Regions from separate parts of the Tissierella sp. QWL-11 genome, predicted to be linked through region 1. Evidence: a T-box and tRNA genes for the amino acid it is inferred to sense, from the RefSeq annotation. Region 1 holds a T-box; the other holds one or more tRNA genes.
What was found. The T-box of region 1 lies ahead of thrS (threonine--tRNA ligase). A T-box ahead of a tRNA ligase gene usually reads a tRNA of that ligase, here a tRNA-Thr.

Region 1 (8,077 bases):
CTTCTAATCCACATCCTATTTTTTCTCCATAGTGAAATAAGCCTATTCTTTCATTATAAATTTTTATAAATTCATCTAATTTATCTTTTCCAGTAAATACATATCCTAAAAATTTCATCAAATGTGTGATTGCATTTTCTCCTTTTTCTGGAGTGCTACCATGGGCTGAAGTACCTGTCGCTATCACTTTCACCTTTTTACCCTGTCTTTCTATCTCTATAGGATTATTATATTTGCCTTTGAAATTAGAATATAAACTGTCAAATTCTTCCATATCGTCTACTTCTATTATGGCTTCACAATAATCTGGAACCATATTAGCAGCACTTCCACCTTTTAAATCTAAAAGCTTTGTATTTTTATCTATAGATGCCACTAGATCGAAGACAAGTATTCCTTTTTCTCCATAAATTACTGGAAAATCTGCATCTGGTGTAAAGGCCATAGTTGGTGGTTCAACATTTTTAAAGTAATATTTCATTCCTCCCCATCCAGTTTCCTCATTTGCACCAAATATTATTCTTATCTTTCTTTTTAAGTCTACTTTTGACTCTTTTAAAGCTTTCATTGCATACATAGCTGCTATAGCTGGTCCTTTATCGTCTAAAGTCCCTCGACCATATATCTTGTCCTCGTGGATTTCCCCTCCATATGGAGGATATGTCCAACCATTTCCCTCTGGAACTACATCTACATGAGCTAAAACTCCTACTATTTCTTCTCCTTCTCCTATATCCCCATGAGCTGCATAAGCATCGAAGTTTTTTGTGTCAAATCCCATTTCTTCAGATAAATTGGTTACATATTCAATTGCATCAAAGGCACCTTTACCAAATGGCATACCTTCTCTAGGAGCTTCTTCTACTGATTTTATCCTAACTATTTCCTGAGTAGATTTAATTATATCTTCCCTATATTCTTCAATTAATTTTAAAAATTCCAATTTTCCATCTCCTCTCTTTATATAATTATATCCATATATTGACTTTCAAACAACAAAATTTTAATTATATAAATTTACTAAATGGTTACACTAAGGTTAGAAATAGTTTAAGGAGGCGATAATTGGATGAAAAAGAAAAAATTTGTCTTTTTCTTTTTAGTCTTTGGAATAATAATGTCTATAGCCCTATTATTTCAAGACTTTTTATTTATAGAGACTTTAGAAAATTTTAGGATGATTGATAAATTATTGGTTTGGGCTATCACCATAATTCTTTTAGTTTATTACTTAAATGTAGACTCCAAACCTCAACTAGTACCTTCTATTCTCACAGTAGAAAAGGAGACTAATAAAGAAAAGGATAAACCTAACATATTATTTAAAGATGTTGCAGGTCTGGAAGAAATAAAGGAAGAGTTGTCAGAAACTATAGATTTTATAAACAATCCTCTAAAATATAAAAAAATGGGAGCTAAGATACCAAAGGGTATACTTTTTCATGGACCTCCAGGAACGGGAAAAACTTTACTGGCAAAGGCAGTTGCCGGAGAAACAAATGCTAGTTTTTTATATGCTAGTGGTTCAGAATTTGTAGAAAAATATGTAGGTGTAGGAGCAAAGAGAGTAAGAACACTCTTTGAAAAGGCTAAAAAGGATGCTCCTAGTATCATATTTATAGATGAAATTGATGCCATTGGTACTAAGAGAAACCTAGAATCAAATAATGAAAAAGATCAGACTTTAAATCAATTACTAGTAGAATTAGACGGATTTAATACAGGTGAAACTGTAGTAGTCATAGGCGCTACTAATAGACTTGATCTCCTAGATGATGCTCTATTAAGACCTGGTAGATTTGATAGACATATTTTTGTGGGTAATCCAAATATAACAGCTAGAGAAAAAATACTTGAAGTCCATACAAATAATAAACCCCTTGACCGGTCATTGTCTATAAAAGATTTAGCTAAAAAGACAACTGGACTTTCTGGTGCTCAACTCGCAAATATTGCAAATGAAGCTGCTATAATTGCGGTTCGAAAGAACAAAAATACAATTTCTCTTTTAGAATTTGATGCAGCTATAGAAAGGGTTATTGCTGGTCTAGAAGTTAAAAACTCTAAAATATTAGATAAGGAAAGAAAGACTGTCGCCTTTCACGAGGCAGGTCATGCATTAGTTTCAAAGATGTTGGATACAGATATGGTCCAAAAAATTTCAATAGTACCGAGAGGCCAAGCTCTTGGATATGTAATGAAGTTCCCAGATGAAGAAAGGTATCTATTAACCAAAAGGGATCTAGAGTATAAGATAACTGGTCTATTAGCAGGTAGGGCTGCTGAAGAATTGATTTTTAAAGAAGTAACCACAGGAGCAAAAGATGATTTAAACAAGGCTACAGATATAGCAAGACAGATGATATGTAGTTATGGTATGAGTCCTATGGGGAATTTAGCCTTAGATGAAATGTATATAAGATATAATTCAAATAACATTAGAGTAGAAATCAAAAAAATAACTGATAAGGCTTATGAAGAAGCTAAAAGAATTATAGGGGATAATATTGACATTCTATATGAAATAGCCAACAATCTTTTAGAAAATGAAACTATAGATAGTAATGGCTTAAATAAGATATTTAAAATGTATAAGAAAGCATCGATTAAAAATTAAAAGGTAGAGAAAATTTTCCCTACCTTTTATATGTTTTATAAAGATTTTTCTTCTGTTTCTTTTAGAACATCTTCTATAAATTTATCTACCTTTATTCCACCTATATCTCCTTGACCCATTTTCCTAACAGATACCATATTTTCATTTACTTCTTTTTCTCCTACTATTAACATATAAGGAATTCTTTTATTTCTTGCTTCTCTTATTTTATATCCTATTTTTTCTGCTCTATCATCTACAGTAATTCTAATATTTTTTTCTTTCATCTTATCTTTTATTTCATAGGCATATTCATTAAATTTATCTGAAATAGGTAGTACAGTTACTTGAACTGGAGCTAGCCAAGTTGGGAATTTACCTGCATAGTGTTCTATTAATATTCCCATAAATCTTTCCATACTTCCAAATATTGTTCTATGGATCATTACAGGTCTTTTCTTTTCATTATCCTTATCTATATAGCTTATATCAAATCTCTCAGGCATTTGGAAGTCTAACTGGATAGTTCCACATTGCCAAGTTCTACCTATAGCATCTTCTAGATGAAAATCTATCTTAGGACCATAAAAAGCTCCGTCACCTTCATTTAAGATATATTTAACATTCTTTTCTTCCAAAGCTTCCCTAAGTCCATTTGTAGCAATTTCCCACTGCTCTTCTGTTCCCATAGAATTTTCTGGCCTAGTAGATAGTTCTACATGATATTTAAATCCAAATATATTATATATACGATCTGCTAGTTCTATTATTCCTATTAGTTCTTCTTTTATTTGACTAGGAAGAGTGTATAGATGGGCATCATCTTGAGTAAAACTTCTAACTCTCATAAGTCCATGCAGCGCTCCTGATAATTCATGTCTATGAACAAGTCCTAACTCTCCCCATCTAAGTGGAAGATCTCTATAGCTGTGCATATCTGATTTATATACTAATATAGACCCTGGACAGTTCATGGGTTTAATGGCAAAGTCCTCTTCATCTATTTTAGTAAAGTACATATTTTCTTGATAATGATCCCAATGTCCTGACTGATGCCATAGAGATTCATTTAGTATAATAGGTGTCTTAATTTCTTCATACCCATTTTTTATATGCTCTTCTCTCCAAAAGTTTTCTAATGTATTTCTTATTACCATACCATTTGGATGGAAAAATGGAAATCCTGGACCCTCTTCATGCATAGTAAATAAGTCTAGTTCTTTACCTAATTTTCTATGATCTCTTTTTTTAGCTTCTTCTAATCTATTTAAATATGCTTCTAAATCTTTTTTCTTTTCATAAGTTGTTCCATAAATCCTTTGAAGCATCTTATTGTTTTCATCTCCACGCCAATATGCCCCTGCTATACTTAAAAGTTTGATAGCCTTTACCTTCTTAGTATTATATAAATGTGGTCCTGCACATAGATCTGTAAAGTCTCCTAATTTATAAAAAGATATTTCTTCATCTTCTGGCAAATTTTCTATCAAATCAACTTTGTATTCTTCATCTCTATCCTTAAAATATTTTAAAGCTTCATCTTTAGGCATTACAAATCTTTCTAAAGTATGATCTTCTTTGGCAATTTTTTTCATTTCTACTTCAATTTTTTCTAAATCCTCTGGAGTAAATCTATGCTCAGTATCAAAGTCATAATAAAATCCATTATCTATAGCTGGCCCTATGGCAAATTTAACATCCGGGAATAATTTTTGCACAGCTAAAGCCATAATATGTGCTGAAGTATGCCAAAAGATTTGTTTTCCCTCTTTATCTTCAAATTTCACAACTTTAAAATCAGCATCTTCATTTATCTCTTCTTGCATTCCTTTAGTCTTACCATTTACCACAGCTCCTAAAGATGCTCTTGCTAAACCTTCTGATATATCTTTGGCTACATCATATACTTTTATACCCTTTTCATATTCTCTTATGGAGCCATCTGGCAAAGTAATCTTTATATTTTCCATCTTTATCCTCCTATTTCTAAATTATATTTAATATTTATTATATTTAAATTTACTAAAGCTCACTATTCCTCGCTAAGTTAGTCATGCGCAGTCTCGCTACGCTTGTTGTGTTAGGTCATAAAAAAACCTATCATCTCTACAAAAAATTGTAGGGACGATAGGTTTTAACTTCGTGGTTCCACCCTAATTGATTCTCATTTAAATAACGCCTTTAGCGAAAACCTATTAATACTTAATAAGTTTTGACTCAGGGGTGGTTTTCAATTAACTCATCATAAGAAGATTTCCAGCCAAGATCTTCCCTCTCTGAATGATTCGGAAAATTTACTCTTCCCTTCAATGTCTTTTATATTTTCTTATATTTAATTAAATTATATCACAAAATTTTAATTAAAACAACGAAATTACTTCTTCAATAGTGAGATCTTTTTGCTCTCCTGATTTCATATCCCTAAAGGAATATACATTATTTTTTACTTCTTCTTCTCCGATTATTATTACATACGGAATATTTAATTTATCTGCATATGCAAATTTCTTACCTAATTTACCGCTTTCTAAATATACTTGGCTTTTAATTCCATTATCTCTTAAAGTACCTACAGCTTTTATAGCTTCTTTAGCATACCCCTTCATAGGAATTATTAAAACATCTGTTAGAGATTGCTTTTCCGTTTGTATTATATTCCCTTCACGAAGTTGGTAAAATAGCCTTGTAAGACCTATAGATATACCTACACCCGGCAATTTCTGATTAGTATAGTAAGTGGCTAAATCATCGTATCTACCACCTGAGCATACGCTTCCAATTCCAGGATAGTCATTTAAAAGAGTCTCATATACAGTTCCTGTATAATAATCTAAGCCTCTAGCAATAGTTAAGTCAATTACAAAATTTTCTTCTGGTACTTTAAAGGTTCTAATATAAGCAATTACTATCTCTAATTCTTCTAAACCTTCTTTGAATACTTCATCTTGAATATTTAATTTTTTCAAACTATCTAATATATCATCATTATTCCCTTTAATCTTTATAAAATCCATTATCTTATCTACAGAAGTAGAATCTATACCTTGACCTTCTAATTCTTCTCTAGTTTTATCAATTCCTATTTTCTCTAATTTGTCCACTGTTCTAAGTACCATTTTAGAATCATTTATATTTAAACTACTAAAAAAACCCTTTAAAACTTTTCTATTATTTATTTTAATAGTAAAACTATCAAATCCTAAATCTTTGAATGTAGAATAAATTACTACAGGAATTTCTGCATCATTGCCAATATCTAATTTCCCATTTCCTACAATATCTATATCACATTGATAAAACTCTCTAAATCTTCCCCTTTGATTCCTTTCTCCTCTATATACTTTCCCAATGTGGTATCTTCTAAAAGGAAAGTTCAATTCAGAATAGTGTTGACTAACATATCTAGCTAAAGGAACTGTAAGATCGAATCTAAGTGCCATATCAGTAGATCCTTTTTCAAATCTATATATCTGCTTTTCTGTCTCCCCTCCACCTTTAGCTAACAAAACTTCTGATTTTTCAATAACAGGTGTATCTATTGGAAGAAATCCAAATTTTTCATAATTAAATCTTATAGTGTCCATTATCTTATTAAATAAAATTTGTTCTTCTGGAATCAACTCCATGAATCCTGGTAAAATCGATGGTTTAACTATTTGACTCATAAACGTACCTCCATTAATTTCTTTCTTATAATAATATCATTTATTATTAATTTGTCAAAGAAAAAAGAGTTGAAAACTCAACTCTACTTCTCCTTATTATTATCATATTTTTCTTTTCTGCATTTACTACATCCTAAACAATTTTTAATTCTATCTCCAAAAACTTTCTCTATTACTAATAGTAATTTATCATCTGTACATCCTTTATTGTGTAAAATTATATTATCAGGAGCTAAATTTATTAATGTAGTAATAAGTATATCTCCCTGTGTTAAATCATCATAATAAATTTCTTCTAAAATTTCACTAATAGAATCTCTTTTTACAACTTTATTATCTTTGTCTAATAATTGAAATTTATCTTTTTCAACTATTAAATTTACTGTATCAATCCTAGGAGGCTGATTTGCTAAGAAATGCTTTAATATATCTATAAACTCAGAGTATTCAATTTCAAGCTGCATATCTCCAATGACTCTTTTAATTGACTTTTCTATTAAATTATAAAGATTTTTATTTCTAAACCTTATATATCCATCTACTATCAAAGTATCATTTTGAAATAAAAAATCTAATATTTCTTCTTTTATTTCTTCTTTTTCACTTATGAAATGTCGATCTTCTATTAATAATGTATATACTTCTTGTATTATTTCTTTCTTTTCTATATTTCCTATATCTCTCAAGAGTTTATATACATGATTTTCTACTAGATCTATAGCATGAAATTTTATCATTATCTCATATACAAAGTCTGCCAAAATATTGAAAAATGCTATTTCTTCTGTATGTTTATGTTTTTTCAAAAAAAAGGAATAAATAGATCTATCCTCATAATCTTTATATTCCACATTTATATTTTTTTTCATTGGTATCTTTTTAATCATACAATCTATTTCTTCAAAAGGTATACTACTATAAATCTTAATAGCATCCATATTTTCACTCCTCTTTTAATAGTATGTGCTCTTTAAAATGGCATATACTATATAAAAGTTTACTTTAATTACAATAAAGACTAATTATAGTTCCAATATCTGTTATCTTTTTTTTAGATAAATATTCTATATTTCTATTTTTAGAGCGTATAAACATTTCTATCTTTTCCTTTTCTGGATGTTCTGTTAAAACTCCAGAAAAAACAAGTAAATCTTTAGAAATATTACCTGTACATCCTCCTATAAATCCATAATTTTGGCCTTTTAAATCTATAAATCCTGGCTTTATATTTAATACATCAAAGCCTAAATTTTTTAATTTTAAATATATAGGTCTATCAGAAGTTATAATACTTCTTTCATCTACTATAGACATAGAACATTTAGAATAACCCTGTTTTACATCTATGAAATTTAAACCTTCTTTAAGAAGATAAAACTTCAACAATTCATCTGTATATCTAAAATTATGAATTGCATTTCTATATATTCTTCCTACATTATATGCAATATCTCCAGGATATTTACAAATTAATTTCCTTTCTCCCTTTATTAAATTTATATTCAAACCCTTTAATTTATCTTTATAATAATAAAATACATTTGGTGCAATTATAAGAGTGTTGTAGTTGATAGGATGCATAACTATATCTGGGTGATAAGCTATAGATTCATCTACATCTTCACATTTAATTGTTTTTATAACTTTTATATTTTTATTTTCTAATTTATTTATTATATCTATATCTGCATTTCCCGCTACAATTGCTATGTTTGCCTTTTTAATAGGTATAAACGGATTATTAAACATATTTATCTCCTTACATGAAAAAACCTTCTAAATTAATTTAGAAGGTTGAATTTGGAGGCGGCACCCA
Region 2 (8,077 bases), 320 kb from region 1:
TATATTGTTCTCTTAACTCTGTTAATTGTTCAACATCTAAGCCTCTATAGTCTACTAATATTATGGATTCCGCATCTTTAATTTTCCCTTTTATTTCTTCTACATTTTGAGTTTTAGCTTGAAGGGTTTGTTCCTTCACTGACGTCACCTCCCATAATTCATCTAAATAAATAAAAGTCCCTTACGTAGACACGAAGAGACTCTAATTTCAAATTAGTATAATCTTCACCTCGGTAGGTAATTTAAACTCTTAAGAGTTCCTACTGTCTACGGTAAGCTATTTAATTAACATAAATATAATATCAACAAAGTTTGTACTTGTCAACAATTTATTTATTTATTTATTTTCTGAAAGTTTTTGTGGGTTTATTTTAACACCAGGACCCATAGTGCTTGATAAGGTAACAGTTTTTAAATATCTACCCTTAGCAGCTGAAGGTTTTGCTTTCAATAAAGCATCCATCATTGTTTCAAAGTTTTCTTTTAACTTTTCTTCTCCAAAGGAAACTTTTCCTATTGGAACATGTACTATACTTGCTTTATCTACTCTGTATTCAACTTTTCCTGCTTTTATTTCCTTAACTGCTTTCTCTATATCAAAAGTTACAGTTCCTGATTTTGGGTTTGGCATAAGCCCTTTAGGTCCAAGCAATCTACCTACTCTACCTACTACACCCATCATATCCGGAGTTGAAACTACTACATCAAAATCTAACCAGTTCTCTGATTGGATTTTTTGCACCATTTCTTCTCCACCTACAAAATCAGCACCTGCAGCTTCTGCTTCTTTTTGTTTTTCACCTTTAGCTATAACTAATACTTTTCTACTTCTTCCTGTTCCATTAGGTAATACTATAGCCCCTCTTACTTGTTGATCTGCGTGTTTAGGGTCTACTCCCAATCTAACAGCTAAATCTACTGTTTCATCAAAACTAGCTTTTGCAGTTTTAAGTACTAAGTCCATAGCTTCGTCAACATCATATAAATTAGTTCTGTCTATAAGCTTAAAACTCTCTTGATATTTCTTTCCTTTTTTTGCCATTTATATTCATTCCTCCTTGTGGTATACGGAATTAACCTCCCACTAATCTATTTAAGCTTCTACTTCCACACCCATACTTCTAGCTGTTCCTGCTATCATATTCATAGCAGCTTCAATAGAACCTGCATTTAAATCCGGCATTTTTATTTCAGCTATTTCTTTTAATTGAGCCTTGCTTAGTTTTGCAACTTTGTTTTTGTTTGGTTCAGATGAAGCTGTTTCAATCCCCAAAGTCTTTTTAATTAATACTGCAACTGGTGGAGTCTTAGTTATGAAACTAAATGATCTATCTTGATAAACTGTAAGAACTACTGGAATAATCATTCCTGCTTGATCTGCTGTTTTAGCATTGAACTCTTTAGTAAATTGCATTATATTAACACCATGTGGTCCAAGAGCTGTTCCAACTGGTGGCGCTGGAGTTGCTTTCCCTGCAGGTATTTGTAATTTTACAACGGCTATAACTTTTTTTGCCATTTGACTTACACCTCCTCATATACTTGTGGTTTAACGGGATATCCCTTCCACTTTTTTGAAGCTATTTAAAAAGCATAATTGCTTTAAAAAACTAATTTTTTTCTATTTGGTCAAACTCTAACTCTACTAAGGTCTCTCTTCCAAACATAGAAACATAGACCTTTACTTTTTCCTTGTCCATATTTATACTTTCAATGTTTCCAACGAAATTTCCAAAGGGACCAGATGTGATTTTTACTGCATCTTTAACTTTAAAGTCAATATTAGGAGCTACAACCTCTTGAACTCCCAATGCTTTTACCTCTTCTTTGGACAAAGGAATAGGCTTAGATGCAGGTCCTACAAAGCCTGTTACACCTCTGGTATTTCTAACTAAATACCAGGATTCATCATTAACTATCATCTTAACTAAAACATATCCAGGAAATAATTTTCTTTCTTTCAATTTCCCCTTTGTACTGCCCGCTTTAGTTTCAACATATTCCTCAGTTGGGACCGCTACTTCAAATATGTCATCTTTCATACCTCTATTTTCTACCATCTTTTCAAGATTAGCTTTAACCTTATTTTCATGACCAGAATAAGTATGAACTACATACCAATTAGCATCTTTGGCCCTTTCTTCTCTACTTTTGAATTCTACCATCTATAGGGACCTCCGGGTCCTTCCCTCCCTCTTACTACTGAATAATTAAACCTAAAGCACCATGCATTAGTAAATCAAGTATATATACAATTAAAGAAATAACTCCACTTAATAGTATAACTACTCCAGTATAATTTATTAATTTATTTTTATCTGGCCAAATTACCTTTTTAAATTCAGACTTAACTCCTCTAAAATATCTACTCAATTTAGACTTACTGCTTCCAGCTTGAGTTGCCATGAGTTTCACATCCTTAATTAATAATTATTTTGTTTCTTTATGCACAGTATGCTTCTTGCAGAATTTACAATATTTATTAAGCTCTACTCTTTCTGTAGTATTCTTTTTATTTTTTTTAGATACGTAATTTCTTTGTTTACATTCAGTACATGCTAATATAATTCTATCTCTCATATAAAACACCTCCTAGTGTACAATATCTATATGAAAATATTCTTATTTACGGTACTTATATAAATTATCATAAATAAAATTGTATGTCAATAAATATATCTATTGTATTGTTACTAATTACTGTTTCCATCTTTTTTCATTTTAATCATAAAACAAGGGAGGGCTTAGCCTCCCATATTTAAAATTATCCAATAATCTTAGTTACAACTCCTGAACCTACTGTTCTTCCACCTTCACGTATTGAAAATCTTAGTCCTTCTTCTATTGCTATTGGTGTTATAAGTTCTATAGTGAATTTGGAGTTATCTCCTGGCATTACCATTTCTACTCCTTCTTCTAACTGAATGTCTCCTGTTACATCTGTTGTTCTGAAGTAGAATTGTGGTCTATATCCGTTGAAGAATGGTGTATGTCTTCCACCTTCATCTTTTGATAGTACATATACTTCTGATTCGAATTTTGTAAAAGGTTGTATTGATTTCGGCTTTGCTAATACTTGACCTCTTTCAATTTCTTCTCTTTGTACTCCTCTTAGTAATGCTCCTATATTATCTCCTGCTTGTGCTTCATCTAGTAGTTTTCTAAACATTTCTACTCCTGTTACTACTACTGTTCTTGGAGCTTCTGCTAATCCTACTATCTCTACATTGTCTCCTGTTTTTACTACTCCTCTTTCTACTCTTCCTGTTGCTACTGTTCCTCTTCCTGTTATTGAGAATACGTCTTCTACTGGCATTAGGAATGGTTTGTCTGTATCTCTTTCTGGTGCTGGAATGTACTCATCTACTGTCTTCATTAATGCTACTATTTTATCTCCCCATTCACTGTCTGGAGCTTCAATTGCTTTTAAAGCTGATCCTACTGTGATTGGTGTTCCATCTCCATCAAAGTCATATTCAGATAGTAATTCTCTTACTTCCATTTCTACTAATTCGATTAGTTCTTCGTCATCTACCATATCTTCTTTGTTTAAGAATACTACTATTTTAGGCACTCCTACGTTTCTTGATAGTAAGATATGCTCTCTTGTTTGTGGCATTGGACCATCTGCTGCTGATACTACTAGGATTGCTCCATCCATTTGTGCTGCTCCTGTGATCATGTTCTTTACGTAGTCAGCATGGCCTGGGCAGTCTACGTGTGCATAGTGACGAGCATCTGTTTCGTATTCTACGTGAGATGTTGAGATTGTAATTCCTCTTTCTCTTTCTTCTGGAGCTTTATCTATATTGTCATAGCTTACTCCTTCTCCTGAACCAAATCTGTTGTTTAATACTATTGTGATTGCTGCTGTTAGTGTTGTTTTACCGTGGTCTACGTGTCCTATTGTTCCTATGTTTACGTGGGGTTTATTTCTTTCAAATTTTGCCTTACCCATTTTCTACTCCTCCTCAATAATTAAAATCTTTAAGAAAACTCTGCCGTGTGTTTCATTTCTATATTCTTAATGGAGCCCACGACCGGATTTGAACCGGTGACCTCTTGCTTACCATGCAAGTGCTCTACCTACTGAGCTACGTGGGCCAGTTGCTACATAGTTTACTACTTTCTTGACTACTTGTCAATATAATTTTCCCTTAAGAATAATTTAAACATTTCTCAAGCTTTTTCTTTACCCTTTGAAGTGCATTATCTACACTCTTCGGATCCCTATCTAGTTCTTTTGCTATATCTTGATAAGAACCTCCCTTTACATATGACTCTAAGACTTCATATTCTAATTCACTAAGAGAATTTAAAATATCAGTTTCCATATTGTTTACATTCTCATTGCCTATGCATACCTCCATGGGATCAGTAATAGCAAAGCCCTCTATCATATCTAATAAAGTTCTATCAGATCCTTCTTCATAGACAGGTTTATTTAAAGATATATACGAATTTAGCGGTATGTGCTTTTGCCTAGTTGCAGTTTTGATTGCTGTAATAATTTGTCTAGTAATACATATTTCAGCAAAAGACTTAAAAGAAGCAAGCTTGTCCTTATTATAGTCTCTTATGGCCTTAAAAAGGCCTATCATACCCTCCTGTATAATATCATCCCTGTCTGCACCTATTAAAAAATACATACATGCCTTCCCACTGACATAGTTTTTGTATTTGTTTAATAGATAGTCCAATGCTAAATGATCTCCATCTCTTGCGATACTTACAATTTCTTCATCCCTCATATCCTCATAAAAAGAATCTAACTTCTTCTGCAAAGAATGTCCCAAATTGAGTCCCCCTCTATCCCAAGCAATCACTATAATTATAAATAAATTTATAATTATAGTCAAGACTAATCCTTTGTTTTTCCCCAATTATTTAATTTTTCTATTATTTCTTTATCTAATCCATTAAGATGTAAATTTTCTTTTTGTTTTTTAGAAATGATTCTCTTCTCAATTATCCTTTTTTTATTTAATATTTCTATTTCTAACTCCCTAGCAGATATCCGTGTCCCTCCCCTGGATAGAATCATCTGTTGCTCTAGCCAATCCGAAGTTGCTACTCGGATTTTTTTAATTCTCCCAAGGGAATCTAAGGTCTTTTCAATATAGTGATCTGCTGTATGATTTTCTTTAGTAAATACTACCTTTATTCCCTTATAGTATTCTTCTTTTCCATTGTTAGATTTCACTAAATGAGCGTCAAATACTACAATGATTTCAATACCTGAAATGTGATGGTACTCTGCTAATATTTCTAAGAGTTCAATCCTTGCCTCCTCTAAATTTATATCAGATATTTTTCTCAAACTATCCCATGCATTTATAATATTATAAGCATCTACAAATAAATATTCTTTTTGCTTATTTTTCTTTTTTCTCATGCCTTACCTTTACTACTTCATATATTAAAATAGCTGCAGAGGCTGAAGCATTCAAAGAAGATACTTTTCCCATCATTGGAATTTTAATAAGCACATCACATTTTTCCTTTACTATTCTAGAGATGCCTTTCCCTTCATTACCTATTACAAGTGCTATTGATCCCTCCAAGTTTTCATTATAGTAAAATTTTTCACCATCTATATCTGCACCATATACCCATACTCCATCTTTTTTCAATTTTTCTATGGTGTTGGCAATATTTGTGACATTTGCAACTAAAATATGCTCTACAGCTCCAGCAGAGGCTTTATACACAGTTTGATTTACCATAGCAGATCTTCTCTTTGGTATAATAACTCCATGGGCTCCTGCTGATTCTGCAGTCCTAATTATAGCCCCTAGATTATGAGTATCTTCAATATTATCTAAAACTATAATAAATGGATCCTCTCCCAAAGCCTTGGCCTTATTCAAAATATCATCTACACTGGCATATTCATATCCTGTAACCAACGCAGCTACTCCTTGATGTGCATTTCCATCTGCCATAGAGTCAAGCTTTTTCTTATCTACTTCTTGAATTATTATATTCTTACTATTTGCTATCCCAATTATCTTTTTTATAGAACCTTTAAGATCTCCCTTTAGAATATATAATTTATCTATACTTCTATTTGTCTTTAATAGTTCTAATACAGGATTTCTCCCTACAATATACTGTTCATCCATAGTTACACCTCTTTTCATATTTGGTTAAAATAATCTCTTACCTTTTCTATTTTTCCACATGTCATTTTACCTTCTGGGCAAGGTCCCTTTATGCATCCAGGACCTACATTTTTAAATAATACAGGGTATACAGCCTTTACTTCTTTTAACATTTCAATAGCTAATTCTCTTATTTCCCATTGAGCTCTATTGCAAGTTCTAAGCTTAAAAAAGTTTATTAAACTTCTAGCGTTCATAGTAAATACTAGTTTTGTCTCACAGGCATTAGGAAATACATATCTTGCATCTTCTATAGCTTTTTTACTTGCCTGTTTTTCAGCTTGACTTTGACTTTTACCCTCTTCTAAATAAGTTTTAAGATGCTTTTCAAATAGTATATCACTTATCTCATCATAATATTTTTGATCTTCTTCCATTGCCTTTAAAAATAAAGCCTTAGCCTTCTCATCTTCTTCTATACTAGGAGGTACTATATATTCAAATTGCTCTAACTTAACATATCGCTGGGATTGCTGAGAATAACTTCCTATTCTGTGTCTTACAAGTTGATGAGATAGTGTCCTTGATACTCCTTCTACTCCAAAAGTAAAACTTATGTGTTCAATTGGACTTTCATGATTTAATTTCATTAACATATTTAAAAAAGCATCTATATTTTCTTCTTGAAGGTCTTTTTCAATTTCATCTATCCCCACAGGTGAATAGCAAAGCTTCGCTGCAGAAGCAATCATCTTTTCTCCATCTTGTGTATATCTTAAAAGTTTCACTTTTTTCATCTTTCCAACTCCTGGTCTCTATCTAAATTTATAATATTATTAAATATACAGTTTATCCTTTCATACTCTCTCTTAAGATATAAAAATCCTATTAAAGCTTCAAAGCCTGTTGCATATTTATAATCTATGAGATCTGCATTTTTAGAGCTAGTATGAGATTTAGCATTTCTACCTTTTTTAACTATATTTCTTTCCTTTTCTGTAAGGATATCTTTAATAGAATTTATTATATCTGATTGAGCTTTAGCTCTTACATATTTAGTCGCTAGCTTATGAAGCTTGTTTACAGAAATATCCCTACTAAGCAAATATGTTCTAACTAAAAGCTCATATACTGCATCCCCTATATATGCAAGTTGAAGAGGAGATAACATAAGTATATCCTCTTCATTTAAATTGCTGTTTATTTCTCTAAAAATATTTCTTTCTTCCATAATCACACTCTTTTCCACTTTACTCCATCTGAGGTATCCTCTAACACTATACCTTTTTCCTTTAATTCATCTCTTATTTTATCTGCAAGCTGAAAATCTTTATCCTTTCTAGCTTGAGTTCTATCTGCTATTAATTGCTTTATTTCATCTTCTAATATTTCTTCTTTTCTCTTCAAAATACCTAGGACATCTGTAAGCTCAAGCAATATACTATATGCTTTTTCTATTAGAGTTTTATTTGTATCTTTGTTTAAATTTGAATTAGAGTATTTTATTAGTTCAAATATTGATGAAACTGCATCTGCTGTATTTAGATCATCTTCCATAGCCTTTATAAAATGTTCTTTGAATTTTTCTATATCATTTAATATTTCTTCATCCTGTTTATTCAATGGAGATTCTTTTGATATCTCTAATAGATATTCTAAATTCTTTTTACCATTATATATTCTTTCAAGTCCATTTTCAATATGATTCATAACTTCTCTACTAAAGTTTATTGGAGATCTATAATGAGAAGACAAAAGGAAAAATCTCAAAACTTCTAAATCATACTCTTCTTTTACATCTTTTATGGTAAAGAAATTCCCTTCAGATTTTGACATTTTTTTATTATCTACAGTTATCATCCCATTATGCAACCAGTAATTTGCAAATGGTTTTTCTGTTAGAGTTTCTGATTGAGCTATCTCATTTTCATGATGAGGAAACTGTAAATCTTCTCCTCCCGAATGAATATCTA

Region 2: it has a tRNA-Thr gene. The T-box ahead of thrS (threonine--tRNA ligase) is inferred to sense a tRNA for this amino acid. The anticodon was not compared.

The regions. Positions count from the first base shown of each region.
Region 1 is NZ_CM178750.1:1,935,388-1,943,464, forward strand. It holds gene pepV (dipeptidase PepV) at 1-943, opposite strand, end outside; gene AC4PG3_RS09515 (ATP-dependent metallopeptidase FtsH/Yme1/Tma family protein) at 1,070-2,617, shown strand; gene thrS (threonine--tRNA ligase) at 2,653-4,566, opposite strand; T-box leader at 4,714-4,915, opposite strand; gene hisS (histidine--tRNA ligase) at 4,957-6,261, opposite strand; gene ytxC (sporulation protein YtxC) at 6,345-7,199, opposite strand; gene AC4PG3_RS09535 (DUF6873 family GME fold protein) at 7,264-8,010, opposite strand; tRNA gene AC4PG3_RS09540 (tRNA-Cys) at 8,063-8,077, opposite strand, start outside.
Region 2 is NZ_CM178750.1:2,254,731-2,262,807, forward strand. It holds gene rplJ (50S ribosomal protein L10) at 1-139, opposite strand, end outside; ribosomal protein L10 leader region at 162-291, opposite strand; gene rplA (50S ribosomal protein L1) at 338-1,042, opposite strand; gene rplK (50S ribosomal protein L11) at 1,094-1,519, opposite strand; gene nusG (transcription termination/antitermination protein NusG) at 1,611-2,165, opposite strand; gene secE (preprotein translocase subunit SecE) at 2,200-2,406, opposite strand; gene rpmG (50S ribosomal protein L33) at 2,431-2,580, opposite strand; gene tuf (elongation factor Tu) at 2,765-3,958, opposite strand; tRNA gene AC4PG3_RS11285 (tRNA-Thr) at 4,029-4,104, opposite strand; gene sigH (RNA polymerase sporulation sigma factor SigH) at 4,158-4,796, opposite strand; gene AC4PG3_RS11295 (NYN domain-containing protein) at 4,862-5,395, opposite strand; gene rlmB (23S rRNA (guanosine(2251)-2'-O)-methyltransferase RlmB) at 5,376-6,125, opposite strand; gene thyX (FAD-dependent thymidylate synthase) at 6,140-6,901, opposite strand; gene AC4PG3_RS11310 (Mini-ribonuclease 3) at 6,898-7,335, opposite strand; gene cysS (cysteine--tRNA ligase) at 7,338-8,077, opposite strand, start outside.